Regions from separate parts of the Bradyrhizobium sp. HKCCYLS3013 genome, predicted to be linked through region 3. Evidence: predicted binding sites of a transcription regulator. Region 3 holds the regulator's gene; each other region holds the start of a gene.
The links. The regulator LexA, encoded in region 3, represses DNA repair genes until DNA is damaged. The targets are predictions, from matches to a motif close to TGTTCNNNNTGTGTTCNG.

Region 1 (7,278 bases), on a different contig from region 3:
CCGCAAGGAGCTACCGAGAGACAGCCGCGTTGGATTATTCAATCGCGGCAATGTGAGCGAAGCGTTGTGTCGCAGCATTGTCGTGACCTGCCGCGGAACCGGCAGGGTCCTTACGTTGTTTGCTCCGCGATAATTAGGAACGAAGGAGCAAGTTCATGACGCGCATGTTTGGTTTGGCGGCCTTGACCGCGGTCACGCTGGTTGCCGGCACCGCCGCCGCTTCAGCCGGCGAGTACGGCCCGGGTGGCTACGGCTATGGCGGCCAGGTCACCAGCACCTACGCCTACCGCGATTCCTTCGCCTGGGCGCCGGGTCCGGTCTATGAGGAAGGCTACGTCGCGGTCGCGCCGGGCCTGTATGACGGCCCGGGCTGGGGCGCCGGCTACAACGGCACCAACCATCCGACCCCGAGCTCGACCCAGGGCGATGTCGGCCCAAGCGGCAACAACAACGGCACGCGCAGCGGGTATTATCGCTGGTGAGTTGAGTTGGTAGAGCAACGATGAAGCCCGTCGCGCTTGGCTGAGCGGCGGGCTTTGTCGTTGCGTTACAGGGGGGAGACGATAGGCTGGGTAAGCCTTGTAACCTCGAAGTCCAGCGGACCCGCGCATGAAAGTCATTCCGCCGTTTCAGCTCGTCCCTGAACCGTTGGATGACGTCGCGCGCGAAATGCCACCTTTCAAATTGGCGCCAAAGCCGATCGGACGCAGGCACCGGCTCGGTGGAAGCCCCGATTTCATCCAGGGTGATGAATGGCCGACCTGCAAGACCTGCCGGGTCAAGATGACGTTCTACGGTCAACTCGATTCGATCAATGACGAGATATGTATCGCGGATTGCGGGATGATCTACGTCTTCCTGTGCTTCGATTGCTACGCGTCGGAGTCGTTCGTTCAATCGAACTGATGTACGATCTAGGGTCCGTGCAAGCAGCGACCTCTCGCATGGCGCACGAGCCCGTCGTCCCGACCGTCATCGCGAGGAGCGGAGCGACGAAGCGATCCAGAGTCTCGCGCCCGGCTCTGGATTGCTTCGCTTCGCTCGCAATGACGGCGCGACGGAACTACTCCGCCGCCTCGCTCGCGGCGCCGCGGCTGCGCTTCTTCGGCTTGGCCGACTTCTCCAGCACCGGCTTCAGGAATTGCCCGGTGTAGCTGCGCGGGGCCTTGACGATGTCCTCGGGCGGGCCCCAGGCGACGATCTCGCCGCCGCCGTCGCCGCCCTCGGGGCCGAGGTCGATGACCCAGTCGGCGGTCTTGATGACCTCGAGATTGTGCTCGATGACGACCACCGTGTTGCCCTGGGCGACCAGCTCGTGCAGCACTTCCAGCAGCTTCTTGACGTCGTGGAAGTGCAGGCCGGTGGTCGGCTCGTCCAGGATGTAGAGCGTGCGGCCGGTGGCGCGCTTTGACAATTCCTTGGCGAGCTTCACGCGCTGCGCCTCGCCGCCGGACAGCGTGGTGGCCTGCTGGCCGACATGGATGTAGTCGAGGCCGACGCGGCGCAGGGTCTCGAAGGTGTCGCGCACGCGCGGCACCGCCTTGAAGAATTCGGCGGCCTCCTCGACGGTCATGTCGAGCACGTCGGCGATCGACTTGCCCTTGAACAGCACGTCGAGCGTCTCGCGGTTGTAGCGCTTGCCCTTGCAGACGTCGCAGGTGACGTAGACGTCCGGCAAAAAGTGCATCTCGATCTTGATGACGCCGTCGCCCTGGCAGGCCTCGCAGCGGCCGCCCTTGACGTTGAAGGAGAACCGGCCGGGCTCGTAGCCGCGCGCCTTCGATTCCGGCAGGCCGGCGAACCATTCGCGGATCGGCGTGAACGCGCCGGTATAGGTCGCGGGGTTGGAGCGCGGGGTGCGGCCGATCGGCGACTGGTCGATGTCGATGATCTTGTCGATGTGCTCCAGGCCCTCGATGCGGTCGTGCGGCGCCGCCGCCTCGTTGGCGCCGTTGAGCTTGCGCGCGATCGCCTTGTACAGCGTGTCGATCAGCAGCGTCGACTTGCCGCCGCCGGACACGCCGGTGATCGCCGTGAACAGGCCGAGCGGAATCTCGGCGGAGACGTTCTTGAGATTGTTGCCGCGGGCGTTGACGACCTTGATGGTGCGGCGATGGTTCGGTGGCCGCCGCTCGGGTACCTCGACCTCGAGCTCGCCGGTGAGATATTTGCCGGTCAGCGACGCCGGATTGCGCATGATCTCGGCCGGCGTGCCCTCGGCGACGATGTTGCCGCCATGGGTGCCGGCGCCGGGGCCGATGTCGAGCACGTAGTCGGCGAGGCGAATGGCATCCTCGTCATGCTCGACCACGATCACGGTGTTGCCGAGGTCGCGCAGCCGCTTCAGCGTGTCGAGCAGGCGGGCATTGTCGCGCTGGTGCAGGCCGATCGACGGCTCGTCCAGCACGTAGAGCACACCCGTCAGCCCCGAGCCGATCTGCGAGGCCAGGCGGATGCGCTGGCTCTCGCCGCCGGACAAGGTGCCGGAGGAGCGCGCCAGGGTCAGGTAGTTCAAGCCGACATCGAGCAGGAAGGTCAGGCGGTCGCGGATCTCCTTGAGGATGCGGGTGGCGATCTCGGTCTGCTGCGCGTTCAGGGCCTTCGGCACCTCGGCAAACCATTCGCCGGCAGCCTTGACGGAGAGATCGCTGATTTCGCCGATGTGCTTGCCGCCGACCTTGACGCACAGCGCCTCGGGCTTCAGCCGGAAGCCTTTGCAGCCGGCGCAGGGCACGTCGTTGAAGTACTTGCCGAGCTCCTCGCGCGCCCATTCGCTCTCGGTCTCGCGGAAGCGGCGCTCGATGTTGGTGATGACGCCCTCGAACGGCTTCTTGGTATCGTAGGCGCGAACGCCGTCCTCATAGGTGAACTTGATCTCGTCGTCGCCGGAGCCGTGCAGCAGCGCGTTCTGCGTCTTCTTCGGCAGATCCTTCCACTTGGTGTCGAGCGTGAACTTGTAGAACTTGCCGAGCGCGGTCAGCGTCTGCAGGTAGTAGGGCGATGACGACTTGGCCCAGGGCGCGATCGCGCCCTTGCGCAGCGTGACGTCCTTGTCGGGGATCACGAGGTCGGCATCGACGTGCTGCTCGACGCCGAGGCCGCCGCATTCGGGGCACGCGCCATAGGGGTTGTTGAACGAGAACAGCCGCGGCTCGATCTCGGGGATGGTGAAGCCGGACACCGGGCAGGCGAACTTCTCGGAGAACAGGATGCGCTCGGGCCCGCTCTTGTCGTGGATCTTGGCCACCTTCTTCTTCTCGTCATGGCCGGGCTTGACCCGGCCATCCATCTCCTTCGAAGAGGATGGATCACCGGGTCTCGCGCCTTCGGCGCGGCCCGGTGATGACGAGGAAGGGGCTGCATCCGCGAACTCGATCACGGCCAAGCCCTCGGCGAGCTTCAGCGCGGTCTCGAAGCTCTCCGCCAGGCGCTGGCCGATATCGGGGCGCACGACGATACGGTCGACGACGACATCGATGTCGTGCGGGAACTTCTTGTCGAGCGTGGGCGCCTCGGCCAGCTCATGGAAGGTGCCGTCGATCTTGACGCGCTGAAAGCCCTTCTTGAGATATTCCGCGAGCTCCTTCTTGTACTCGCCCTTGCGGCCGCGCACGACCGGCGCCAGCAGATAGAGGCGGGTGCCTTCGGGCAGCGCCAGCACGCGGTCGACCATCTGCGACACGGTCTGGCTCTCGATCGGCAGGCCGGTGGCCGGCGAGTAGGGCACGCCGACGCGCGCCCACAGCAGGCGCATGTAGTCGTAGATCTCGGTGACGGTGCCCACCGTCGAGCGCGGATTCTTCGAGGTCGTCTTCTGCTCGATCGAGATCGCCGGCGACAGGCCGTCGATCTGGTCGACATCCGGCTTCTGCATCATCTCCAGGAACTGGCGTGCATAGGCCGACAGCGATTCGACGTAGCGGCGCTGGCCCTCGGCATAGATGGTGTCGAAGGCGAGCGAGGATTTGCCGGAGCCGGACAGCCCGGTGAACACCACCAGCCTGTCGCGCGGGATCTCGACGTCGATGTTTTTCAGATTGTGCTCGCGGGCGCCGCGGATGGTGATGGCCCGCAGGCTCGACTGGTTGGCTTGCGCGCGCTGCTTGGCCTTGAGCACTTCATCCATGGCGATCGTCCCACGGCGCAGAGTCGCGCCATCGTTGCAGGCGCGTTCTGCCGGGAGCCGGCCATCGGACGCCAGAGGGAAAAGGTATGGTCGGAACGTAGGAAGAACGTGGCCGGATTTCCAGTGCCGTCAGCGAATCATCAACAATGCGCTCAGGGAATGGCAGCGAATGGCAGGAGGCTGCGGTTCCGTCCGGCCCTGCGCGCGATCCCGCAAAGAAAAAGCCTCCGCTCTGGCAGAGCGGAGGCTGTGTGCGTTGGCCCGGAGGCGACGTTCTTAGAAGTGGTAGTTGATGCCGACCTGACCGGAATGCACGTTGAGGGTGCCGGTCGCGAGCGTGCCGAGGCCGGTGAAGGTGTAGCTCTCGCCACCGAAGCTCTTGTAGAGGTACTCGCCCTTCAGCGACCAGTTCGGGGCGAACATGTACTCGACGCCTGCGCCGACGGTCCAGCCCGAGTGGATCTTGCTGTCCGAAACGGCGACGCCGGGAGCCGTCAGCGAGATGCGGTTGTCGGCCCAGGCGTAACCGCCGGTGGCGTACAGCAGGGTCGGGCCGAAGGCGTAACCGATGCGGCCACGGACGGTGCCCCAGTCACGGATCTTCGATTCGGCGGTCACGCCAAGCGCGCCGACGGAGGCATTGATGTCAGCCCAGGCAGCATCGGCCTCGAGGCCGAACACGACAGCACCCTGCTGCCAGTTGTAGCCGACGGTGCCACCGGCGAAGCCGCCCTTCATGGCCGCAAAGTCAGCATCCTCATTGGCGTAGCCACCCATCGCACCGATGTAGAAACCGGTCCAGGTCTGCACCGGCGCGAGAACCGGGGCCTTGGTGTAGGTCGGGCGTGCGGCGAGATCAGCGGCGGCAGCGGGAGCGGCCAGGGCGGCCAGGGCCACGGTCGCGAGCAAGATCTTCTTCATTCCAGTCTCCAGTTTATTCCTCGAAGTCCGCATCGCACCGATAAGCTTACGCACGAAACAGACTCACCCGTTCAAGTTGACGAGGTTCCTATAGCCCGGTTCCGTACGGATTACCGTCACCCTGAAGACACACTCGCGGCCAAACCGCGTTTTTACGGCCCAGTTCCAGAAAGCCTATGTTACTCAATTGCTTGGTTCCGTGTGTGGCGAGCCGGCACGGTGGTATCGGTGCAACAAAAAAGGCCGGCTTTCGCCGGCCTTTCTCGGAACCTGTCGGTTGCAGGTATCAGTATTTGGCAATGACCGGGCCGCCGAAATGGTAGCTGAGGCCGACCTTGACGGTGTGGACGGTGTCCTTCCACTCGGAGCGGTTGGTCGCGAAAGCGCTGTACTGGATCGCGCTCTTGCCGAAGTCGAGATAGTTGTACTCGAGCTTGGCCGACCAGTTCGGGGCGAACATGTATTCCGCGCCGGCCCCGACCGTGTAGCCCCAGCGGGTGGTGGTCTGGCTGAAGACGTTGCCCGGCACGCCGTCGTAGCGGTGCTGCAGTTGGCCCACGGCGGCACCGCCGCTCACGAAGAACAGAGCGGGACCTGCGGCGTAGCCGAGGCGGCCCTTGATGTCGCCGAAGCTGGTCAGCTTGGTGAAGAAGGTGTCGCCCACGCCGGCATTGACCACTGCGGAGCGGCCGTTGATGTCGGCCCAGTGATAGTCGCCTTCGAGGCCGAACACGACGTTGTCGACCTGCCAATTGTAGCCGAGCACGCCGCCGACGAAGCCGCCATTGGTGTTGTAGTTCTGGGTGCCCAGGAAGCCCGGCGCATTGAAGCGGCCAAGGAAGGTTTCCTTGCTGGTGCCCCAGCCGCCGCCGCCCTGGATGCCGGCGTAGAGGCCCGACCAGCTCAGGATCTGCGCGACCATGGGCGGCGCCTTGGTGTAGGGCCGTGCCGCCATGTCGGCCGCCGACGCGGACGTGGCGGCCGCGACGCCGGCGAGGGCCGTCGTGATCACAAGCAACTTCTTCATCAAATTCTCCCCCGGGAGGTTGGAATGACAAGCGATGGGCAAGTCATACACAGGGCATCCCGGAGACGCTGTAACGCGCCCGCCACAGAAACAAAAAAGCGTTATAAATCATATATTTAGCACAAAAACGCCGCGACGCTGCCGGGCTGTTGACACGAAAAAGGCCGGCGTGGAGGCCGGCCTTTCCGAATGCGTGCGAGTGGCGGCTTTTTTCAGTAGCGGGTGCCCATCGGCGCTCCGAATCGATAGTTCACTCGGACGGTCGCCATGTCGATGTCCTGCTTAATGGTGTCGACGCGCGACAGCACGGTGGCGGTGGCCGGGAAGCTGATGTCGCGCGAGCCCATGAACAGGTGGTCGTACTCTACGGCGACCGACCAGTTCGGCGCGAAGCCGAACTCGACGCCGGTGCCGACGGTGCCGCCCCAGCGGGTCTCGCTGGCGGAATCCAGCAGCGTGCCGACCGGGAAGGGCGCAGCCGCATTCGCCGTGCCGGTGTATTTGTTGTGGGTGACGGCCGCGCCGCCCTTCACGTACCAGAGCACGTTGCCCCAGGCATAGCCGACCTGGCCGGTGAACAGGCCGATCGCATCGGTCTTGGTGGTGTTGGTGATGCCTGCAGCCAACGCAGCCGTGCTCGCGTTCGACGACTTCAGGTCGGTCCAGTCGCCCTGGGCCTCGACGCCGAACACCCAGCTCGCCGCCTGCCAGCGATAGCCGACCTGGCCGCCGATGAGTCCGCTCGAGGCATTGTGGCAGCCTTCGGACTGGGCCGGCACGACCGGCACGCCGCCGACGCGATTGAGCGTCCAGCAGTTGTGGCTCCAGTCGGCGCCGCCATTGACGCCGAGGTAGAACCCGGCCCAGCTCGGCAGCGGCGTGACATAGGCCGGCGGCGGCGCCTTGCTGTAAGGGCGCGTCGCGAAGTCGGCCGCGGAGGCCGGCGCCAGTCCCAGCGCCGCGGCTCCAGCGGTCAAGATCAAGGTCGTCTTCTGCATTCGTCTCTCCCCAGTCCCATAACTGTCCTCGCACCGGATCCCTCCGATCCGGGCCCACGCGAAGGTGGCCTGTGGCTGGTTGTAGGAGAGACTGCTTTCTAAACTCGTGATCGGCAGCAGGCGTGCGGCGGGATGTGTCGAACGTGCTTAAGCGCGGGTAAAGATCGCGGCCGTCGCGCCGATCGTGGAGCTGTCCCGAGGGCACG
Region 2 (7,278 bases), on a different contig from region 3:
AACGTCGCTCGGCGACAGCGTCGTGGCGTTTCGGCTGGCGCGGGATGGCGAAGGGCCCTCGCTATGGTCACGGACGATTGATCGCCCCGGCGGACGGTTTGCCGCCGGTGTGCTGCTCGCGGCCATTGTGCTGGTTGGTCTGTTCGTGGCGTTGTGGCGATGGCGCCTGCGGCGGGCCTAGCCCTCCGCACCGCCATCAGTCGAATGCGACGCCGATCCGCTTGTCGTGGCTCCAGACTGCGTGGCAGCGCCGCGTGAACTTGTCGGCCGGGATCACAAGCGTGAAGGCTTCGGGCAGACCGACCGGGCTGACCACCTCGACCCTGGCGCCGGTATCGGACATGTTGCGGACCATGCAATCGACCGCGCCGCCGCCGTCGAACGCCAGCCTGCCCTGCTTCAGCACCCGATGCCTCGGTGCAATGCGCTTGTCACTCGTCTCGCTCATGGCCTGTAACCCGGTGCCGAATGGCGTCACCTTTCGCGTCAAAAGCACCTAAAATAAATCACGCTCGCGTTTCGATCAGATGAATCCGGCCCGCGAGGCCCGGGCCGTCGCCTTCACGTTTCGTTAACCCCGGCCGGGCCGCGCGGATCAGAGCATCGCGAAGGCGCTCGACACCATGGCCACCGGCTTGCCATCGCCGGCGCTGGTCAGTGTGACCCGGCCGAAGCTCATGGTGCGGCCCATCCGCACCACGCGCGCATCCGCCAGCACGTCGGCGGAAGCAATGGCGCGCATGAAATGCGTGGTCTGGTCGACAGTGGTCATCGGCCGGTAGCCGCCGCTGGCGGTGACCATCCCGATCACCATCGCGGTATCGGCAAAAGCCATCAGCGCCTGGCCGCAGACAACGCCATTGTCGCGGCAGAGCCGCGGCGAGAACGGCATGCGCAGGATGGCGCCGGCTTCGCCCAGCGGGGAGGGCGCGATGTCCTCGACGATCAGGCCAAGATCCTTGATCCAGGGAGCGAACACGTCATCGAGGATTCGCCTCGCGTCGTCGATGGTGAAGTTCGGGGTCTCATTCGGCACGCGCGGAGGTCCTCCCATGGTCTTGTCGATTTGTCTCGTCGACTTTTGTCGCCGCGATCGGCGGAGCCGCCGGAATGTTGCCGCAGAGCGGCGGCTTGAAAAGGCCGGAGTTGGAAAACTATGATGATGGCACACCGTGGAACAGACGGCAGGTGCGCGCAGACGGTGCGGCCGCGAACATCCCGGCCTGCGGTCCACCGTTTCGGCACAGTGCCGCGGGCTTGGCGCATGGCGAGGCGATGGTATAAGGCGCCTCTACCGGGGAGTAACCAATGAAGAAGCTGATCGTGACGATGGCGGTCGCCGTGCTGGCAGGCTGGGCGGTTCCCGCGATGGCGCAAATGCCCAATATCAACCTTCTCGCCGACGGTCCCTCGAAGACGCCCGAGGAAAAGGAAGCTGAAGCGGCGCGGGAGCAGGCCTACAAGGATACCATGCGCAAGATTCCGGACGCCAAGACGAGCGCCGATCCCTGGGGCAACGTCCGCGCGGCGGAGCAGCCCAAGGCGGCGCCTGCCATGAAGACCACTGCGGCCAAGAAGCCGAAGGCTGTCGGCAGCACCAATTGAGATTTATCGCGTTCGGGTCGGGCGGGCTCTGACCCTCCGGGCCGATTGCGGACTCGGATTCCTCGCGGCCCCGTCTATATTGACGGTGTGGCAGCGCGTTGGAGTTCGTCGATGGGGATGCGGCCCCGGGACATTGCCAGCCGGATGGCGGCCCGGCGCCAGAAGGGCGCCGCACAGGCTCGGGACGGCTACGTTCGCGACACGTTCACGCTGCCGCGCGAGCAAGCGCGCGCCAAGGCCCGCGACTATCTGACCCGCTATCCCAAGGCCGGCTACATGAGCGCCGTCGAAAGCTGGCGCGAGCTTCCCGACGGGGCGATCGAGTTCACGATGCGGCGGCTTCCCAGCGCCGATTGAACGATTCCGGCAAGCGCCTCATTCCTTTTCGCCAAGAAGCTTGCGTGTGTCGCGATTGATGAAATGAAGCCGCGTGCAGGCCTTGCAGACCACGGTTTCATAGGAGCACGTGGGATCGCCTGGCTTCGGCTCTTCCAGCCAATGCTGCACGTTCATCCCCGTTCGCGGACATTTGAAGATCAGATTACCCATACAAATTTAAATGTCTGCCAGGATGCAGACCGGCATTTTGATCTCGATCAAGCTCGGCTGCCGAAATGACGCGCAGTCGACCTCGCCGGCCACAGGCTGAGGTTGTGGTTCTCGTCGGTGACAATCCACAAGAGGTCTGGCGAGCCGTCAGGCCTGATCCAGCGACTCGGCGACGATCCGGATGCGGAAGACCGGCTGCCGTGCCTCGTCGAGCAGCTCCATCTGCCATTCGGAGTTTTCGGCGAGCTTGCGCGAGATGCTGCTGGCCATGTCAGCGCAGACGGTGGTCATCTCTTTCCAGGCTGCGTTGCGGTCGGCGCACTCGGTCCCATACTCGGACGCGCCTGAGAAGTGGCCGTTGCGGATACGAAAGTAATAGAGCGGCATTGCCAAAACCGGTGAGCCCTGACCGCCCCAGGCCGCTGGGTTTGATGTACGCACCACAAATGGAAGCGCAAAACCCACTCGGATCAATTCCGGTAAAATACGGTCGGTCGCGCTGTTCGCTTCGGTTAGGCTGATTGCCGTTGGTGATGTGCGGCGCAACCGGGCACAGCGAAGGCCGACGAATGAGCCTCGGACCGCCGCGGTCCGAGGCTCGGCGTCAACGTCGTAGCTTCCCAGCAAGGGCAGTTCGGCAATGACATAATTAAATTAGTACGAAACCTGTCGGCGTGCCTTGCGTCAGATCAAGGTTGCAATCTCGATCAACCGCCGCGGGACGCACTTGGCTGCGGTCGAAGATCCGTTCCGGCACGACTGTCAGTCGGTAGGCAATCTGCGTCGCGCCGTCGACCATTTCCAGGAGTTCGTCGCAGGCCGGACAACGCCTCTCTCCCGCGGCGCCTTGCTGCGAGTGAAGCTCGATCCTTTGAAGGCCGGCCCTGCAGGACGGACACGTCACGTCATCTCTTGTCATCGCCGATATGAAGCGCAGCGCCCGCAATCCGTTCCCCGACATCACGACAATGACGGAGGGAGATGCATCCCGAGCGGAGCTATCAACGTCGAAAGCCCCGGACGTGGTCCGGGGCTTTCTTTCGGCGCGGATGGTTTCAGGGCCGTGCGCCTACGGGTGACGGAGCCTGCAAATGTTGGAGCTGGCAGGCTGCAAGGGATCGGTCGACGCCGCATCACTGACAATACATCACGGACAATACGGGTCAGCCATCATCGCAACGAACAAACAAATCCGGGGCTGATCAAAAATTTGCTCAGACGTACGACAACCACGATTATATAACGCAACCCAAAGTTTATGACAATGGTTTGTGGCTTGAAGATGTCGTGGGCGCGGGGGCGCCGCGTGATGCGGGTCACGCGGGTCTCGTCCAGGCCGTTCCTCAGGCCGGCATGAGGAGCTTGCGCGAATGGCACGCTAACCCATCCCTCGGGCGTGGTCCGACACGAAGTTGTCCGAGGTTCGTCGTTTCATCTGTCGCTCGTCATATGGCGGCCGCCGAGCTGGTCGGATCCGCGTGCTGCGGAACTTCGCGGCCGGACGCCGCGTGCAGGGCGGCTGCACATCTGCATCGAAATCGTGCGTCTGCACGCACGATGAGCCGAACAAAAGCAGAAGAGGCGAGGGAACTTCGTTCTTCTCAGGAGAACCACGGACCGTGCGATCTACGCACGCGTGTAGGAGTTTGGTAGTTTCAAGGAAAAGTCTTGACGAGCTCGATCGGCCCGACGATCGCGGCATTGAAGTCGGCGAGGTCTTCGCTGGGAATCCAGTACTCGAGATGCTCTCGGCCGCCGGCCTCATGCACTTCGTACGCGTCGATGAAGCGTCGCAGGATCGCGAAGCGCAGCACATGGCCGCAGCCGCTCGCCGGTACGTTCAAGTCCCTCGCGATCTTCACGGCATAGGCCTCGGTCAGCACCGGGTAGAAGATCGGCTGCTCCGGAAGGCGCGGCGGAAACGCCCGCATGCCCGAGGCTGCGATCAAGGCGAACTCCTTTGGGCCGACCGGGCGCCACAGCGTGAGGGTCTGTTCCTTGTTGGATCCGGTCATGCTGGTCCCGAAAATTGGAAGCGGTAGGGGGCTCACAGAGAAGGACCAGCAGGATGATAGGGCACGGTCGAGACCACGATAACAACTTATAATTGAAGTGGCGTCTGTCACTGGCGCGAGAGGCGAGGTTGGAGCGCTCGGACAGGCCGGTCGTAATTCGCATGATCGCCGGTCGGCGGCTGCGCCGCTCGCGCGCATGGCCTCCGCCTTCAGCCGAGCCAGGATCCTCTCGCGGTCGCCGTCATCCAGCATCCCTTACTTCGCTTGTGGGCGCGCTCGTCGGGCAGCGCTTCCTCGGCGGTGCTCGGTGCACTGGGCGCCGGCCCCTCGAGCGGCAGGCGTGTCCCCGCGGCTGTCAGGGGTTTGCGAAGAGAAGAGGCGTGATTGTCGAGAAGAACATATTGCGAACAAAGAACGGATGGAGTACATTCACCTCAAGATTGCTGGCCGACCTCGTTAACCGTTTGTCCATCTCGCGAATCCCCGCCATAAGGAGCGCCAATGTCCGCCACCGCCCTGCGTATCGTCGAAGGTTCCTCAATGGATAAGAGTAAGGCGCTCTCTGCTGCGCTGTCCCAGATCGAACGTCAGTTCGGCAAGGGCTCGGTGATGAAGCTGGGCAAGAACGACCGCTCGATGGATGTCGAGACGGTGTCGACCGGCTCGCTCGGGCTCGACATCGCGTTGGGGATCGGTGGGCTGCCGAAAGGGCGCATCGTCGAGATCTACGGTCCGGAATCCTCGGGCAAGACCACGCTGGCGCTGCACACGGTGGCGGAAGCGCAGAAGAAGGGCGGCATCTGTGCCTTCATCGATGCCGAGCATGCGCTCGATCCGGTCTATGCGCGCAAGCTGGGCGTCAACATCGATGAGCTCCTGATCTCACAGCCGGATACGGGTGAGCAGGCGCTGGAGATCTGCGACACCCTGGTGCGTTCCGGTGCGGTCGACGTGCTGGTGGTCGACTCGGTGGCGGCGCTGGTGCCGAAGGCCGAGCTCGAAGGCGAGATGGGCGAGTCGCTGCCGGGCCTGCAGGCCCGCCTGATGAGCCAGGCTCTGCGCAAGCTGACGGCCTCGATCAACAAGTCCAACACGATGGTGATCTTCATCAACCAGATCCGCATGAAGATCGGTGTGATGTACGGCTCGCCGGAGACCACCACCGGCGGCAATGCGCTGAAATTCTATGCCTCGGTCCGCCTCGACATCCGCCGCATCGGCGCGATCAAGGAGCGCGACGAGGTGATCGGCAATTCCACCCGTGTGAAGGTGGTGAAGAACAAGCTGGCGCCGCCGTTCAAGCAGGTCGAGTTCGACATCATGTATGGCGAGGGCGTCTCCAAGATGGGCGAGATCCTCGATCTCGGCGTCAAGGCCGGCATCGTCGAGAAGTCCGGCGCCTGGTTCTCTTACGATAGCCAGCGTCTCGGGCAGGGACGTGAGAATTCGAAATCGTTCCTCAAGACCAATCCGGACATGACCGCCAAGATCGAAGCCGCGATCCGCCAGAACTCCGGCCTGATCGCCGAGCAGATCCTGGCCGGCAATGCCGAGCGCGACGCCGACGGCGAGGAGCCGGCGGAGGAGTAGAGCTACGACGGCGGCGGGTGCCATGGACGTCGTGTTGCCGACGTTCCGGCGCCCGTTTGCAGAAGTGTGGTGTTCTGCCGAAATCTGCGTTGCTGCATGACCAATGCAGTGAGCCCGGGTTTCTGAGCGCCGGATACGATCTTCAGCGCGAATAGTCGAAAGCGTGCGGGCGGACGAGCGGACCGGATCCGCGCGGCGGCACCGACGTTTCCGGCGCCGGTCCTGGGCGCCGGGAGCCGATTGCGAACGTGTTGATAGCGCCTTGAGCCAATCAGGTCGTGCCGGAGCCAACAGCATGACACGTTTGATTTTAGCGGCCGATGATCCCAGCGCCGGAGCGCTTCGGAGGGGCGGCTTTGCCGACCTGGTGGTGCCAATTCTCCATCGTTTCGTGTGGGGACCGCTGCCATCCGATGCCGAATTATCGGCTTATCTCGTCCAGCGCACCGTGCGACGGAAGCGGGGGCATTGGTTGGATTTCGCCTCGCGCGTCGACTTCATGGCGGTCGGCGGGCGGAGTCAGAGTTTTCTCGAACTTGTCGACCGTTGCGATAGCGTCGAACTGTGGATGGGGACCCGTCCGAACGATCAGTTGGTGCTGATCTGGCTCTTGGATTATCTGCGCGATTACGCCGAGATCGCGACGAAGATCGTGTTGCGACACCTCGATGCGCCAGTCTTCGACGCCTTGGCCAGACAACCCGCCGGCCGGACCATTGCCGGCGTGGCGCTCGCGCGTGAGCATCTCGACCTGGGCCATCTGGCATGGCAGGCGTTTCGGACGCCGACGCCGCAAGCCTGGTTCGATCTGTTGAAGCAGGATCTCAGTGCACTGCCGCAGCTTCGCCGCTGCGTGCAGGAGATGCTCGATGAGCTTCCCGGTGTTGCCACGGGCCTGGGAGCATCGGAACTGCGAATCCTCGAATTGCTGTCAGCCGGCTATCAGCACCCCTTCGACCTGTTGCCGCATCATCGGGATCGCTTTCAACGCCGCGTCTATGACTATTGGGAAGGAGGCACGTTGCTTGACGGTCTGGCACTCGCGCCGGTGCCGGCAATTTCGGGCCTCGACGAATGGCCGTTCTCGGTCGAGATGCACGACAGCCGTGAACGCCTCGAGCGCTACAAGGCCAGCAGGCTGTCGCTGACGCCGCTCGGCAAGGCGATCCTCGCCGGCGAGGAGGATTTCAGCAGCCATAATCCGATCCGGCGCTGGTGGGGCGGCACCGAATTGATCAACGCCAATCTCTGGCGTTGGCATGCGGTGCTCATCGCTCCGGATCCGGGCACGTCTGACGTCATTGTTTGCCGCGAGCCGTGGCGCCCGATCGCTCGGAACATGCGTGAGGAAGCTTACTCCGCCGCCTGGGCGTAGTCCGCCACCGGCGGGCAGGAGCACACCAGATTGCGGTCGCCGTAGACGTTGTCGACGCGGCCGACCGGGCACCAGTACTTGTCGGTGCGCGAGGTGCCCGCGGGGAAGCAACCCTCGCTGCGGCGGTAGGCCCTGTTCCAATCG
Region 3 (7,278 bases):
GGTGATCACCACGATCCCGACCCGGATGGCAAGGCTCTACGGACCCCGGTTTGGGCTGGCGCTCTGTCCGGCGCCGTTGAAGTTGCGGCTGCCGGCGGTCTCGATGGTCTGGCCGCTGCAGCTCGACCGCGATGCCGCATCGGTCTGGCTGCGGAACATGGTGGCAAACATCCTGCACACCACCGAGCGCGCCGCCTGTCGCGCGGCTGCCGGATAGCTCCGTCTGGACTCCGTGTGCACGTGAGCAGATCGCGACTGCCCCCCGGCATGATTGCAGAGTTTCTCGCGCGATCGTGAGGCGTCGGGCCGGGCGACACACCTTCAGGCGATCGGAACGCAGAGAGGGGTTAGGCCCTTGGCCGCGCCGTGCGCGTTCGGTTAGAACGCGATTCAGTCGATCTGCCCGTCTTCGTCCGAAGGTAATCCCATGGCCCTGATGCCGGTCTCCGATGCGTTGTCCGCGGTGCTCGCCGGCACCGAGCCGCTGGCTGAGGAAATGGTCGGGCTGGACGAGGCCTATCACCGCATCCTGGCCCGCGACCTCGCGGCGCTGCGGACGCAGCCGCCCCAGGCGATGTCGGCGATGGATGGCTATGCGGTGCGCGCGGCCGACGCAGCCAAGGCCAAGGCGCGGCTGAAGGTGATCGGCGAGGTCGCGGCGGGACGGCCGTTCGATCGCGTGGTCGGGCCCGGCGAGGCGGCGCGGATCTTCACCGGCGGCGTTGTCCCCGCAGGCGCCGACGCGGTGGTGATCCAGGAGGACACGATCGCCGAGGACGGCCATGTCGTGATCACCGAGGCCGCGATCACAGGCCGGCACATCCGGCCGGCCGGCGTCGACTTCCACCAGGGCATGGTGCTGCTGAAGGCCGGGCGCCGACTCAGCGACCGCGACCTATCCCTGGCGGCCAGCATGAATCATCCGGCGCTGCCGGTGCGGCGGCGGCCGAAGGTGGCGCTGCTCGCCACCGGCGACGAGCTGGTGATGCCGGGCTCGACGCCCGGCCCGGGGCAGATCGTCTATTCCAACGGCTACGGCTTGCGGGCGCTGGTCCGCAGCGAGGGCGCGACGCCGATCGATCTCGGCATCGCCGCGGATACGATGGAGGCGACGGTCGCTGGAATCCGGCGCGCCCGCGCGGCCGAGGCCGACGTCCTGATCACGACCGGCGGCGCCTCGGTCGGCGATCACGACCTGGTCAAGCAGGCGCTGGAGGCCGAGGGCGTCGAAATGGCGTTCTGGAAGATCGCGATGCGGCCGGGCAAGCCGATGATGCACGGACGGCTCGGCGACATCAGGGTGATCGGACTGCCCGGCAATCCGGTGTCGTCCTATGTCTGCGCCATCCTGTTCATGGTGCCGCTGATTCGGCGCCTGCTCGGCCGCGACGAGGCCGTGATGCCGCGCGAGACCGCCCTGCTCGGCCGCGAGTTGGGGGCGAACGATTCGCGCGAGGACTATCTGCGGGCGCAGCTCAAGGAGCGCGCCGACGGCACCCTGGTCGCAACACCGGTGACGCAGCAGGATTCGTCGCTGCTCGGCAATCTCGCGCTGTCGCAGGCGCTGGTGATCCGGCCGGCGTTTGCGCCGAAGGCGCCTGCCGGCAGCCCGTGCGAGATCCTGCGCCTGCCGAACTGAGCCGCTTCCCCGGTAAAGCCCGGTCCGTTCATCATATTTTTAGGATTGCGGAACACACATCGAACATATAGTGTCCGTTCATGATTTGTTTTTAGTATGTTGCGGGCGACGCGATGACGGTCCGACTCCAGGGCGCTCTCAGCCGGCTTGTGCTCAAGGCGCAGCTCCTGGACTCGGACGACAACAAACCGGGGACCAGGTCGAGATGCTGACGCGCAAACAGTACGAACTTCTGCGGTTCATCAACGAGCGGCTCAAGGAAGCCGGCGTGCCGCCGTCCTTCGACGAGATGAAGGATGCGCTCGATCTGCGTTCGAAGTCCGGCATTCATCGCCTGATCACGGCGCTCGAGGAGCGCGGCTTCATCCGCCGGCTGCCGAATCGCGCCCGCGCGATCGAGGTGATCAAGCTGCCCGAGCTGTCGCAGGCCGCGGGCAACCGTCGCGGCTTCACGCCGTCGGTGATCGAGGGCAATCTCGGCAAGGTGCGCACCAGCACTCCCGCGCTGGACGATGGCGAGCGCCCCGTGGCGGTGCCGGTGATGGGCCGCATCGCCGCCGGTACCCCGATCGAGGCGCTGCAGACGCGCAGCCACACCATCAGCGTACCTGCCGACATGCTCGGCAACGGCGACCACTACGCGCTCGAGGTGCGCGGCGACTCGATGGTCGATGCCGGCATCCTCGACGGCGACATGGCGCTGATCCAGCGCAACGAGACCGCCGACACCGGCGACATCGTGGTGGCGCTGATCGACGATGAGGAAGCCACCTTGAAGCGCTTCCGCCGCCGCGGCGCATCGATCGCGCTGGAGCCGGCCAACACCGCCTACGAGGTGCGCATCTTGCCGCCGAACCGGGTGAAGATCCAAGGCAAGCTGGTCGGGCTGTACCGCAAGTACTGATCGCGAATGGGATCGGTCGATCGGCGGCGGGCGCACGCGCTGTCGCCGCCGAGCGAGAAGCCAGCCAAGCTGGAAGCAGCCAGCAAAATACGCCACACGCGAATGCACTTCATGATGTGCAGCGCGGCATGCTCAAACGCTTGTGATCGGCCGCGGGCACACGCGATGCAGATCAGCGCAGAATTGCCGCGAAGCGCGCGCTAACATCACCATCGATGTCCACTCTGATAGAGGCCTGCGCCTGTCCGGGGGGAGCGTGGGTCGGCTATCTCTCAACGAGGAGCGATCCGATGTGTGACTACAGCCTCCATGCGGTTGCGTCCCGTCCCGCCAAGGTCGGCGAGACGTTGATCTCGATGACCTTCCGTGGCACCGCCACCCGCGGCTTCGCGTTGGAGAGCGAGCCGACCGTCGCAGTCTGCATGCTGCCCGGCACCGAGTTGGCCTTCGCCGAGGACGTCCGCTACGACAGCCGCTGGCTCTGGACCCGGACGATCCGCGAGCGCGTCGCGAAGTTCAACAGCATCGAGACGCACATTCCCGATCGCCATCACGACGCGATCGAGTTCGCCGACGGCCGCCACGTGCTGGTGACCCAGCTCTGCGAGGGCCAGCGCGTCACCGTGCTGCAATTGCCGGTCAGCAAGCAGCCGGCAGAGCGTCGCCCGGACATCGCCGAGGATGTGCCGACGTCGCCGGCCACACCGATTCGCCGCATCAGCATCACCTGAGGGTCTGCGCGTCGGCATTTCTGTCGGTCGTGAGCGCGCTTTCGACGGTGGGAGACTTGGTCAACTTGGGTTCTGCAAGCGCAAAGTCCTCTCGGGCGAATCTCACGCCCCGGCATCGCATCGGATAGGAACGACATCCCTCGGCCGGCATTGTTTGCCGGGGGAGCTTGCCGCCGTGGTCAACAAGATCGATTGGAACAAGGCCGGACGGATCACCGAGCCCGGCCGCTACATGCTCGCGTTCGGATGGCTGACGGTCACGGCTGATGACGTCGCCATCTGGCAACGCTATCCGGGCGCTGCTTTCACGCTGGTCGAAGGGCCCTCGCTGTTCGATGGACCAGACGACACCGAGTATCATCTCGGCACGTTCGAGCTGCCCGGGCGCTCAATCCTGCTCGCCCTGCTCCGTCTCCGGCGGCGTCGCGTCCTGAAGCCGCGCGGCCGGCGCACGCGGCGTCAGCGTCGTGTCGAACTCGCCGGCCTCGGCGGGCGCCGGCCACCATGGGCGGTCAGTGCCGCCGGCGCGCGCCGGCGTCACGGCGAAGCCTTTGCCCTGCTGCACCAGCAACAAGGCGCCCTGCTGCCGCAGCCGCTCGCGATCGATCACGGCCGCCGCGCAGGATGACGGCGCGGCGCGCGCGGTGACGATCAGCGCGACACGGGCGCAATCGTCGGCGAGCGCCTCAGCGCGCAAGGTCATGGCGGCGAAGCGGCCGTCGGCCATCGCGACCACGCAGCCCGCCTCGTCGCAGGAGACGCCATCGGCGAGCGAGGCGTCCGCCGGCAGCCGGGCATCGGCGTCGGCCGCGAGCCACTCCTTGGTGGCGAACACATCCTTGCCGGCGCGCATCACATGCAGGCGTCCGTCACGGCCGCGCACCGCCACCGCGCGCCCATCGCCGGCGACCAGGACGTCGGGCAGCGGCGTCGCGGCCGCCCAGACGGTGGCGGCCGAGAGCATCACGGCGCCCAACCAGCGCAGCGGTGTGCGCAGCAGGCCGATCAGGATGACGCCCAGGCTGGCCAGGATCAGCGGGCCGATGCCGAAGGCCGGGATGCGCCCGACCGCGCCCGGCAGCGCCGCCACCCAGCGCGTCACCGCGATCATCCAGTCGATGCCGAGGCCCATCAGCGACCACCAGATGCCGTCCAGGCCGAACGGCGCCGCCAGCAGGCCCATCAGGCCGGCCGGCATCACCAGCGCCGAGACCACCGGCATCGCCGCGAGATTGGCGAGCACGCCATAGGGCGTCACGCGATGGAAATGGAAGGCGGCATAGGGCGTGGTCGCGAGCCCGGCGATCAGCGAGGCCAGCAGCAGCATCGCGAGCTCGCGCCCGCCCCACAGCGCGACGCGCTGCGTCGTGGAGCTGTCCGGCGTCGCGAACAGCCTGGGCAGGCCGAACTGCACCAGCGCGACCAGGCCGAGCGTTGCCGCGAACGACATCTGGAAGCTCGGATGCACCAGCGCCTCGGGGGCTGCGATCAGCACGATCATCGCCGCGACCGCGAGCGTGCGGAAAGTGACGGCGCGGCGGTCGACCATGACCGCGATCAGCACCACGGCCGTCATGAAGAACGATCTCTGGGTCGCGACCTCCGCGCCTGAGAGCAACAGATAGAACGCCGCCGCGACCAGCGCCGCGGCCGCCGCCCATTTCTTGATCGGGTGGCTGACGGTAAGGCCTGGGATCAGCGCCAGCAGCGCGCGCACGGCGAAGAACACGACGCCGGCCACGACCGCCATGTGATAGCCTGAGATCGACAGCACATGGCCGAGACCGGAGACGAACATCGCGTCGTTGACATCGGGCGTGATGGCGTCGCGCCGGCCTGTCAGCAGCGCGGTGGCAATCGCCCGCTCGTCGCCCGACAGGCGGGCGCGGATGCGTGCGTCGATCGCGTCGCGCAGGCCCTGCATGGCCGCCGCATAGCCCAGGCCGAAGCCGACGGCCTGGGGCGGCGGCGCCGTCGTGATCGCGCCCATCACGAAGCCGGAGGCGCCGATGCCCTGGAAGAACATGTCGCGCGCGAAATCGTAGGAGCCCGGCCGCACCGGGGCCATCGGCGGCAGCAGCCGCGCCTTGAGCTGCACGAAGCTGCCGACCTCGGGCGCCGCGCCCTTGCGCACCGCGAGCCGCACGCGCGCCAGCGTGATCGCGTTGCGCGGGCTCTCCATCGCGGTGACGCGCAGCACGATGCGGTCGCTGCGCTCGCGGATGTCGCGCGCCTCGACGAAGCCGGACAGCGCCACCGAATACAGCGGCCGCGCCAGCACCGGATGCGCCACCCACGCGGTCTTGATGGTCGCGGTGGCAAAGCCGCACGCCGCCGCCGCGATCATCACGGCCGCCGGAAACAGCCGATGCCGCCGCATCATGATGGCGACGAGGCAGAGCAGCGCCGCCGCGATCGCGGCGATCCAGAGCACAGGCTCGTGATCGGCGGTGAAATACAGCGCGATGCCGGCCCCGAATGCCACCGGCACCCAGGGCAGCAGCCGGCCCGCCCCGGCCTCCTCGGCCGCCCAGATCTTGAGGCGCGCGGCGAATGCCGACGAGGCACTCGAGCCGACCGCGGGCCAGCCGCCGGCCAGCGCGCCCCGCGGCGGCCAGACGTCGGCCATCACGCCCGCGATCCCGCGCCGCCCTCCTGGACGTCCTGCTGGCGGCCTGACCGGCTCCGCCATTGCCAACACCACCCGCTACCCGACCGGGCGGGAAGGCTATCGGAAGCTGCGCGAGGCCGCCTAGCAGAACGGAACGGGAATCCTGGCTTTCTGCACGCGCACCTGGCTTGGAACTTTTCGCATCGCACGCGCTTATCGGAGTATGGACCCTAAAGGTATTGACGACCCCTTCGCCGATCTCGCGCTCGAGAGGGCGATCCACCTCCGCTGGACTCTCCGGGACATCAAGGCCCACCGGCTCACGCTGTCCCCAGTCGCCGAGGAAGACCTCTCGCTCCTCGCCGAGCGCGGGCTCGTCGAGCTCACCGACGGTGTGCCGACCCTGACGAACGCCGGCCAGGACGCGATCAGCTGAGCTGCAAGCGTCCCGCGGCTTCCGCTCGCCTCAGCCCTTGGCGACCTCCTTCGCAAACGTGTCGCGCAGGCCGATGGTACGATTGAACACGAGCTTGTCGGGCGTCGAGTCCGGATCGCGCACAAAGTAGCCCTGGCGCTCGAACTGCATCGGCGCGTCCGAATTGCTCGCGGCGATCGCCGGCTCGATGCGGGCGTCGGTCAGCACTTCCAACGAGTTGGGATTGAGATCGGCGGTGAAGTCGGCCGCATTGGGGCTCGGATTGGCGAACAGCTGATTGTAGATGCGGATCTCGGCCTTCAGCGACTGCGCCGCCGGCAGCCAGTGCATCGTCGCCTTGACCTTGCGGCCATCGGGCGCGTTGCCGCCCTTGGTGGCCGGATCATAGGTACAGCGCAGCTCGACGATCTCGCCGGCGTCGTTCTTGATCACGTCGCGGCACCTGATGAAATAGGCGTAGCGCAGCCGCACCTCGTTGCCCGGGGACAGCCGGAAGAACTTCTTCGGCGGGTTCTCCATGAAGTCGTCCTGCTCGATATAGAGCTCGCGGCCGAAGGCGATCTTGCGCGTGCCGGCGGAAGCGTCGTCGGGGTGGTTGATCGCCTCGAGCTCCTCGACCTGGCCTTCCGGGTAGTTCTCGATCACCACCTTCAAGGGCCGCAGCACCGCCATCCGGCGCTGCGCCGTGCGATTGAGCTCCTCGCGAATGCAGAATTCGAGCATGCCGACATCGACGATGCTGTTGGCCTTGGCGATGCCGATGCGCTTGATGAACTCGCGCACCGCCGCCGGCGGCACGCCGCGGCGCTTCAGCCCGGCGATGGTCGGCATGCGCGGATCGTTCCAGCCGGACACATGGCCGTCCTGCACCAGCCGCGTCAGCACGCGTTTCGACAGCAGCGTGTAGGTCAGGTTGAGGCGCGCGAACTCGTACTGGTGCGGATGTGACGGCACCGG
Region 4 (7,278 bases), on a different contig from region 3:
CGGTGTGCACCGATCCGCGGCGCGATCCCGCGATGATCGTCGTCGTCGCCGATGTCGCCGATCTCTGGGCGCTGGAGCGCGCCAAGGCCTCGAACGGCCGCTATCACGTGCTCGGCGGCACCTTGTCGCCGCTCGACGGAGTCGGTCCGCAGGACCTCACCATCGACGCGCTGGTGCAGCGCGCGCATGCGCCGGAGGTGCAGGAGATCATCCTCGCATTGAACGCGACGGTCGATGGCCAGACCACCGCCCACTACATCACCGACCTCCTGCAGGAGGCGAACGTCAAGGTCACGCGGCTGGCGCATGGCGTGCCGGTCGGCGGCGAGCTCGACTATCTCGACGAAGGCACGCTCTCGGCCGCGATGCGGCAGCGGACCTTGTTCTAGGCACAGACGAAAGTGGAATGATGACGAAACGCGGATTCGGCAAACGGCTGGCTTTGGGCGCGATTTGGGTGGCGCTCTCGGCTCCGTCCGTCCTGGCGCAGCAGAGCGAGACACCGCAGAAGGTCGGCAAGCCGCTCAATGCCGGTGACGTGCTGTCCGGCGAGCTGAACGCGCTGAAGCTGAAAGGCGCCAAGCCGGGCCAGCCCTCCGCGGCCTATCAGATCACCAGCGAGCCGCGCCGTCTGCCGCCGCCGAGCGGGTTGTGCAATCTCGAGACCGGCCCGGAGACGTTCCAGCTCGTCACCGCGAACACGGCTCAGGCGTCGCAGCTCAAGGGGTTGCTCGGCAAGCAGATCGCGGTCAAGGTCGACGAGATCGCCTGCGCGCATGATGCGGGACAGATGAGCGAGGCGGTCGTGACCAAGTGGAGCTTGGTGAAGCGTTGAGGCCGCTGGGAGCATTCACGCGAATGCAACGCCACGATTTCCGCTGTCATCGCCCCGCTTGACCGGGCGATCCAGTACGCCGCGGTCTCGCGGTCGATCGCCGACGTCTCCGCAATGCCGGATCACCCGCCTTCGCGGAGGATGACAGTCTAACTCCAGGCGGCAGCTAGACCTTCACTGGCCCCAATTCATCGAAATGCCCGCGCCGCTGCAGCCAAGCAAGCAGCACGAGGCTCGGGATCGCGACGAGCGCGCAGATGACGAAGAATGTGGGCCAGCCGGTCGCCTTCGCCACATAGCCCGCGCCCGATGACAGATAGGTTCGTCCAACCGCGGCGAGTGCGGTGAGCAGCGCATATTGGGTCGCGGTGTGCAGCGGATTCTGGCACAGCGCAGAGAGATAGGCGACGAAGATCACGGTGCCGATCGCGCTGGTGAAGTTCTCCGCAGAGATCGCCAGCGCCAGCGCCCATTGATTGACGCCGACGATGGCGAGCCATGAGAACGACAGGTTGGCCAGCGCCTGCACGATGCCGCCGATCCACAGGCTGGTGGCGAGCGAATAGCGCCGCGCGACGAAGCCGCCGGCAAAGCCGCCGGCGAGCGTGGCGGCGAGGCCGACGCCTTTCACGATCGCTGCGTAGTCGACCTTGCTGAAGCCGAGATCGATCACGAACGGCGCGGTCATCGTGCCGGAGAAGGCGTCGGTGAACTTGAACAGCACGACGAAGGCGAGCGCCGTGAGCGCATCACGTCGGCTGAGGAACTCGACGAAGGCTCCGGCGGCCGCATGCATCACGCGGGTGAGCGCGGTGTCCGCGCCCATCGCGGCCTCCGCCTGCTGCGACTGTGCCGGCTCGGTCGCCGCGAGGGCCGTGATCGTGCCAATCAGCACCATTCCGGCCATCGCGACATAGCCCCACATCCAGGACGACGGACGCGTCAACCCCGAGTTCTCGAATGCACTGACCACCACCAGCGCGCCGGCGGTCGAGACCAGCATGCCGATGCGGTAGGCGGCGACATACGCCGCCATGCCCGCGGCTTGCTCGCTCTCCGGAAGGCTCTCGACGCGGAAGGCATCGACCACGATGTCCTGGGTCGCCGACATCGCGGCGACCAGCAGCGCGGCCAGCGCGACCATGAACGGCGCATGCGCCGGGTCAGTCACGGCCAGCAGCAGGATGGCCGCGATCAGCAGCAATTGCGCGAACACCAGCCAGCCGCGCCGCCGCCCGAAGGCGCGCGTCAGCAGCGGCACGTGCAGCGCGTCGACCAGCGGCGCCCAAAGGAATTTCAGCGTGTAGGGCGTGCCGACCAGCGCGAACAGCCCGATGGTCCCGAGATCGACGCCGAGCTCGCGCATCCAGATCTGAAGCGTCGAGCCGGACAGCGCCAGCGGCAGACCTGAGGAGAAGCCGAGGAACAGCACCACGAGCACGCGCGGCTGCAGGTAGACGGCCATGCTTTCGCGCCAGGTGGGGGCGAGCTTGGCCTCAGGCTTTGCAGCGGTTGCTCTGATGTCGGAGGCGGCGTCAGGTGCGGTCATCGATGGGTGGTAGCAGATCTGGACAGCTTTCGCGACGCCGCGGTCATTCCCCCGCCTGCATCCGCCCCGCCAGCGGAAACAGGTCCGGCGTCGCGCCCGCGCCCGGCGCAACGCGCGGAGAGTCCGCCGGCGCATCCGGCTTGCTGAAATCGAGCTCCTCGATCCGCGCGGCGCGCTTTTCGATCTTGTCGGCGGAGATGAGGATCTGGCGGATGTCCTCGCCGACATCGCCAAAATGCTTCTGCAGCTTGAGCACGCGCTCGCGCAGGCGGCCGAGGTCGTCGCCGAGATGGATGACCTCGTTGCGGATCTGGTCGGCGGCGTCGCGGATGCGCGCGTCCTTCATGATCTGCTGCATGACCTGGATCGCGAGCATCAGCAGCGACGGCGACACCAGCACGACACGGGCGCGATAGGCTCTCTGGATGACATCGTCGAAGCCGTCATGGATCTCGGCGTAGACCGATTCCGACGGCACGAACATCAGCGCCGTGTCCTGCGTCTCGCCGACCACGAGGTACTTCTCGGCGATGTCGTTGACGTGGCGCAGCACGTCGGTGCGCAGGCGCTGCGCGGCGGCGCGCTTTTCGTCCTCCGTCTCCGCGTCGTGCAGCGCGGTCACTGCCTCGAGCGGAAACTTGGCGTCGATGCACAGCGGCCGCGTGTCGGGCAGGAACACGACGCAGTCCGGCCGCTTGCCGCTGACGAGCGTGTACTGGAAGGCGTAGCTGCCCTTCGGCAGCCCGTCCTGGACGATCGCCTCCATGCGCGCCTGGCCGAATGCGCCACGCGACTGCTTGTTGGCGAGCACGTCGCGCAAGGTCGTGACCTGTGTCGTGAGCTCGCTGAGATCGCGATGCGCGTTGTCGATGATGCCGAGCCGCTCGTGCAGCACGCGCAAGGAATCCATGGTGTGGCGCGTGGTCTGCTCCATCGATTGGCCGACGCGATGGGTGACGGCGTCGAGCCGCTCGTTGACGCTGCGCGCCAGGTCCACCTGCCGCCCGGCAAGCAGCTGCGCCATCGCGTCGACCCGGCCGGAGGCCTCGCTCTGCACCCGGATCATCTCGCCGAACCGCTGTTCGATCTCATCGGCGCGTATCGCCTGCTGGGCCGCGAGCTCGGCGCCGCGCCGGCCGGAGCGCACCACGGCCGCGACGATCATCAGCAGCAGGAGCAGAACCAGCACGCCAAACCCGATCAGCGCGTCGCTGGCGCGCACCGGCAGATCGCCGATCATGACGACGACAGGATTGAGGGACTGGCTGGCGGTCATCACCCCCGTCTATCCGATTCGCAAGACCTCGCGAACGAAGAGAGAACGTTTATGGTTAAGGCCGGGTAAAGAATCATGGTTAACGAGACATTGAAATTCATGGTTAGCGAAGTCTTAACTGCGAGCCATCACATTGACCGCGCCGGTTCCGCGGCTTAAATCGCGCGCCATGTCCCTAAGAGAAATCATCATCCTGCCGGACCGGCAGTTGCGGCTGGTGTCCAAGCCGGTCGAGAAGGTCACGCCGGAGATCCGGCAGCTGGTCGACGACATGTTTCAGACCATGTACGACGCGCCAGGCATCGGGCTCGCAGCGATTCAGGTCGCGCAGCCGCTGCGCGTCATCACCATGGATCTGGCCAAGCCCGACGCGAACGGGGAAGGCAAGCGCGAGCCGCGCGTCTTCATCAATCCGGAGATCGTTGCCAAGTCGGACGAGCTGTCGGTCTACGAGGAAGGTTGCCTGTCGATCCCCGAATATTACGAGGAGGTCGAGCGGCCGGCGCGTGTGCGCGTACGCTTCACCGATCTCGACGGGCTGGTCCGCGAGGAGGATGCGGAGGGGCTCTACGCCACCTGCATCCAGCACGAGATCGACCATCTCAACGGCGTGCTATTCATCGACTATCTGTCGAAGCTCAAGCGCGACCGCGTGATGAAGAAGTTCACCAAGGCCGCCAAGCGCGCCGGCGAGTAACGATCAACTCTCTCCTCCGTCATGCCCGGGCTTGACCCGGGCATCCACGTCTTGCCTCTCGCGTTGGCATTGCGACGTGGATGGCCGGGACGAGCCCGGCCAATGACGGCAGGATGAAGCCTTGAGGGGCGCACCAGATGCCGCTTCGCCTGATCTTCATGGGCACGCCGGATTTCGCCGTGCCGACCCTGCTCGAGCTCGCCGGCCACGGCCACGAGATCGTGGCCGTCTACACGCGCGCGCCGAAGCCCGGTGGCCGCCGTGGCTTGGCCTTGGCCCCGACTCCGATCGAGACCGAGGCGCGGCGGCTCGGCATTCCCGTGCTCACGCCGAAGACGCTGAAGACCGAGGACGCGCTGGCTGCGTTCCGCGCCCACCAGGCCGACGCCGCCGTCGTCGTCGCCTATGGCATGATCCTGCCGCAGGCGATTCTCGATGCACCAAAACTCGGCTGCTACAACCTCCACGCCTCGCTGCTGCCGCGCTGGCGCGGCGCTGCGCCGATCAACCGTGCCATCATGGCAGGGGACGCCGAAAGCGGCGTGATGGTCATGAAGATGGATGTCGGTCTCGACACCGGCGACGTCGCGATGGCCGAGCGTCTGCCCATCACTGACGCGATGACGGCGTCCGACCTGCACGATCGCCTGTCGCGGATCGGCGCCGACCTGATGGTGCGCGCGATCGCGGCGCTGGCGCGCGGCGGGCTGACGTTGACGAAGCAGGCCGAGGACGGCGTGACCTACGCGGCCAAGATCGAGAAGGCCGAGGCGCGGATCGACTGGACGAAGCCGGCGCATACGGTGCTGCGTCACATCCACGGCCTGTCGCCGTTCCCCGGCGCCTGGAGCGAGGTCACCCTCGATGGCGAGGCGGCGCGTTTGAAGATCCTGCGCTGCGCGCTCGCCGACGGCCGGGGCGAGCCCGGCGCCGTGCTCGACGAGCAGCTCACCATCGCCTGCGCCGACGGCGCCATCCGCGTCACCGAGCTGCAGCGCGCCGGCAAGGGCCCGATGAAAGCCGCGGATTTCCTGCGCGGCACGCCCGTCGCGCCGGGCCGGCGCTTCGGCTGACCAATTCAGCTCGTCATGCGCGGGCTTGACCCGCGCATCCATCTCGCGAACAAGCTTCGTCCATGGATGGATTGCCGGGTCAAGCCCGGCAATGACGGCCAAACGCGATCGAGGCGATGCCCCGCTACAAGCTCACCATCGAATATGACGGCGCGCCGTTCTGCGGCTGGCAGCTGCAGGCGACCTTGCCGTCGGTGCAGGGCGCGCTGGAAGCGGCGGTGCAGGCGACCTGCGGCGTGCCGACGCGCGTGCACGGTTCTGGCCGTACCGACGCCGGCGTCCACGCCATGGGGCAGGTCGCGCATTGCGACATCGCCAAGGAGTTCCGCCCCGACAAGCTGCGCGACGCACTCAACGCGCATCTGCGGCCGAACCCGGTTGCGGTGCTCCATGCCGAGATCGTGCCCGACAGCTTCGAAGCGCGGTTCTCCGCGCGGAAGCGGCACTACCGCTATCGCATCGTCAATCGCCGCTCCAATCTTGCGCTCGAGGTCGGCCGCGTCTGGCGCGTGCCGCAGCGGCTGGATTCGGAGGCGATGCATGCGGCGGCGCAGCGGCTGCTCGGCAGGCATGATTTCACGACCTTCCGCGATACGGAATGTCAGGCGAAGTCGCCGGAGAAGACGCTCGATCAACTCGATGTCGTGAGGGACGGCGATGCGATCACCATCCTCACCTCCGCGCGCTCCTATCTGCATAGCCAGGTGCGCTCGATGGTCGGCTCGCTGGTGTGGGTCGGGCAGGGCCGCTGGACCGCAGATGATCTCGCCGCCGCGCTCGCCGCGCGCAATCGCGCCGCCTGTGGCGTCGTCGCGCCACCGGAAGGGCTCTATCTCGTGAAGGTCGACTACTAATTGAGGCTGCTCCACTGGAGATTGCGGTGGCGCACAATCGAGGCGCGAAGCGATCAAGATCGCTGCCGCGGAGACACCCTGGATCCCTCGCTGTGCTCGCAATGATCCGCAGCGAGTGGGTCACGCGAAGTAGCGATCGAGAATGCCGCGATAGATCTTCGTCAGGGTGGCGATGTCGGCGACCGAGGCGCGCTCGTCGATCTGGTGCATGGTCTGGCCGACCAGGCCGAACTCGATCACCGGGCAGTAGCTCGAGATGAAGCGCGCGTCCGAGGTGCCGCCGGTGGTCGAGAGCTCCGGCTTGCGGCCCGTCACGCTCTCGATCGCGGCAACCGCGAGGTCGGTGAACGGTCCGGGCTTGGTCAGGAACACGTTGGAGTTCGACGGCAGCCAGTCGATGCGGGCGCGGATGCGATTGCCGCAGGCCTTCGCCAGCCGCTCCTCGACCAGCGCGCGCAGCGTCTCCTGCGTATGGCAGTCATTGTAGCGGATGTTGAATTTCGCCCGCGCCAGTCCGGGAATGACATTGCTGGCGGCGTTGCCGACGTCGACCGTGGTGAATTCGAGGTTCGACGGCTGGAACTGCGCGCTGCCGTGGTCGAGCGGTTCGTCCGACAAGGCCACGATCAGGCGCGAGATATCCGGCACGGGGTTCGAGGCGCGGTGCGGATAGGCGACGTGGCCCTGCTTGCCCTCGACGATCAGGGTGCCCGACTGCGAGCCGCGGCGGCCGATCTTGATGCAGTCACCCATGACTTCCTGGTTCGACGGCTCGCCGAGCACGCAGTGGTCGAAGCGCTCGCCGCGCTCGGCCGCCCATTGCAGCAGCTTGATGGTGCCGTTGATCGACACATCCTCTTCGTCGCCGGTGATGAGGAACGAGATCGAGCCTCTCGGCCGTCCACCCTTGTCGCGCAGATAGTCCAGCGCCGCGGCGACGCTGCAGGCGATGCCGCCTTTCATGTCGACTGCGCCACGGCCATAGATGTAGCCG

Region 1: the regulator LexA is predicted to act here: its motif matches at 4,218-4,235, upstream of uvrA (excinuclease ABC subunit UvrA).
Region 2: the regulator LexA is predicted to act here: its motif matches at 4,562-4,579, upstream of recA (recombinase RecA).
Region 4: the regulator LexA is predicted to act here: its motif matches at 3,691-3,708, upstream of ACQR1F_RS15625 (DNA recombination protein RmuC).

The regions. Positions count from the first base shown of each region.
Region 1 is NZ_JBNPTK010000017.1:43,168-50,445, forward strand. Features, by position in the region: gene ACQR1F_RS25885 (hypothetical protein) at 156-482, shown strand; gene ACQR1F_RS25890 (hypothetical protein) at 610-906, shown strand; gene uvrA (excinuclease ABC subunit UvrA) at 1,064-4,126, opposite strand; gene ACQR1F_RS25900 (outer membrane protein) at 4,403-5,047, opposite strand; gene ACQR1F_RS25905 (outer membrane protein) at 5,334-6,074, opposite strand; gene ACQR1F_RS25910 (outer membrane protein) at 6,287-7,072, opposite strand.
Region 2 is NZ_JBNPTK010000010.1:100,660-107,937, reverse strand. Features, by position in the region: gene ACQR1F_RS19070 (pyrroloquinoline quinone-dependent dehydrogenase) at 1-181, shown strand, start outside; gene ACQR1F_RS19065 (PilZ domain-containing protein) at 197-448, opposite strand; gene ACQR1F_RS19060 (PaaI family thioesterase) at 596-1,054, opposite strand; gene ACQR1F_RS19055 (hypothetical protein) at 1,309-1,605, shown strand; gene ACQR1F_RS19050 (hypothetical protein) at 1,717-1,962, shown strand; gene ACQR1F_RS19045 (DUF6894 family protein) at 2,302-2,541, opposite strand; gene ACQR1F_RS19040 (hypothetical protein) at 3,810-4,103, opposite strand; gene recA (recombinase RecA) at 4,671-5,759, shown strand; gene ACQR1F_RS19030 (DUF1835 domain-containing protein) at 6,055-7,134, shown strand; gene gcvP (aminomethyl-transferring glycine dehydrogenase) at 7,113-7,278, opposite strand, start outside.
Region 3 is NZ_JBNPTK010000003.1:3,995-11,272, forward strand. Features, by position in the region: gene ACQR1F_RS06765 (LysR family transcriptional regulator) at 1-217, shown strand, start outside; gene ACQR1F_RS06770 (molybdopterin molybdotransferase MoeA) at 428-1,639, shown strand; gene lexA (transcriptional repressor LexA) at 1,845-2,543, shown strand; gene ACQR1F_RS06780 (hypothetical protein) at 2,834-3,274, shown strand; gene ACQR1F_RS06785 (ComEC/Rec2 family competence protein) at 3,663-5,966, opposite strand; gene ACQR1F_RS06790 (hypothetical protein) at 6,109-6,321, shown strand; gene ACQR1F_RS06795 (glutamine--tRNA ligase/YqeY domain fusion protein) at 6,352-7,278, opposite strand, start outside.
Region 4 is NZ_JBNPTK010000007.1:219,554-226,831, forward strand. Features, by position in the region: gene recR (recombination mediator RecR) at 1-389, shown strand, start outside; gene ACQR1F_RS15615 (hypothetical protein) at 410-835, shown strand; gene ACQR1F_RS15620 (AmpG family muropeptide MFS transporter) at 1,002-2,384, opposite strand; gene ACQR1F_RS15625 (DNA recombination protein RmuC) at 2,428-3,660, opposite strand; gene def (peptide deformylase) at 3,830-4,357, shown strand; gene fmt (methionyl-tRNA formyltransferase) at 4,495-5,430, shown strand; gene truA (tRNA pseudouridine(38-40) synthase TruA) at 5,547-6,284, shown strand; gene dapE (succinyl-diaminopimelate desuccinylase) at 6,405-7,278, opposite strand, start outside.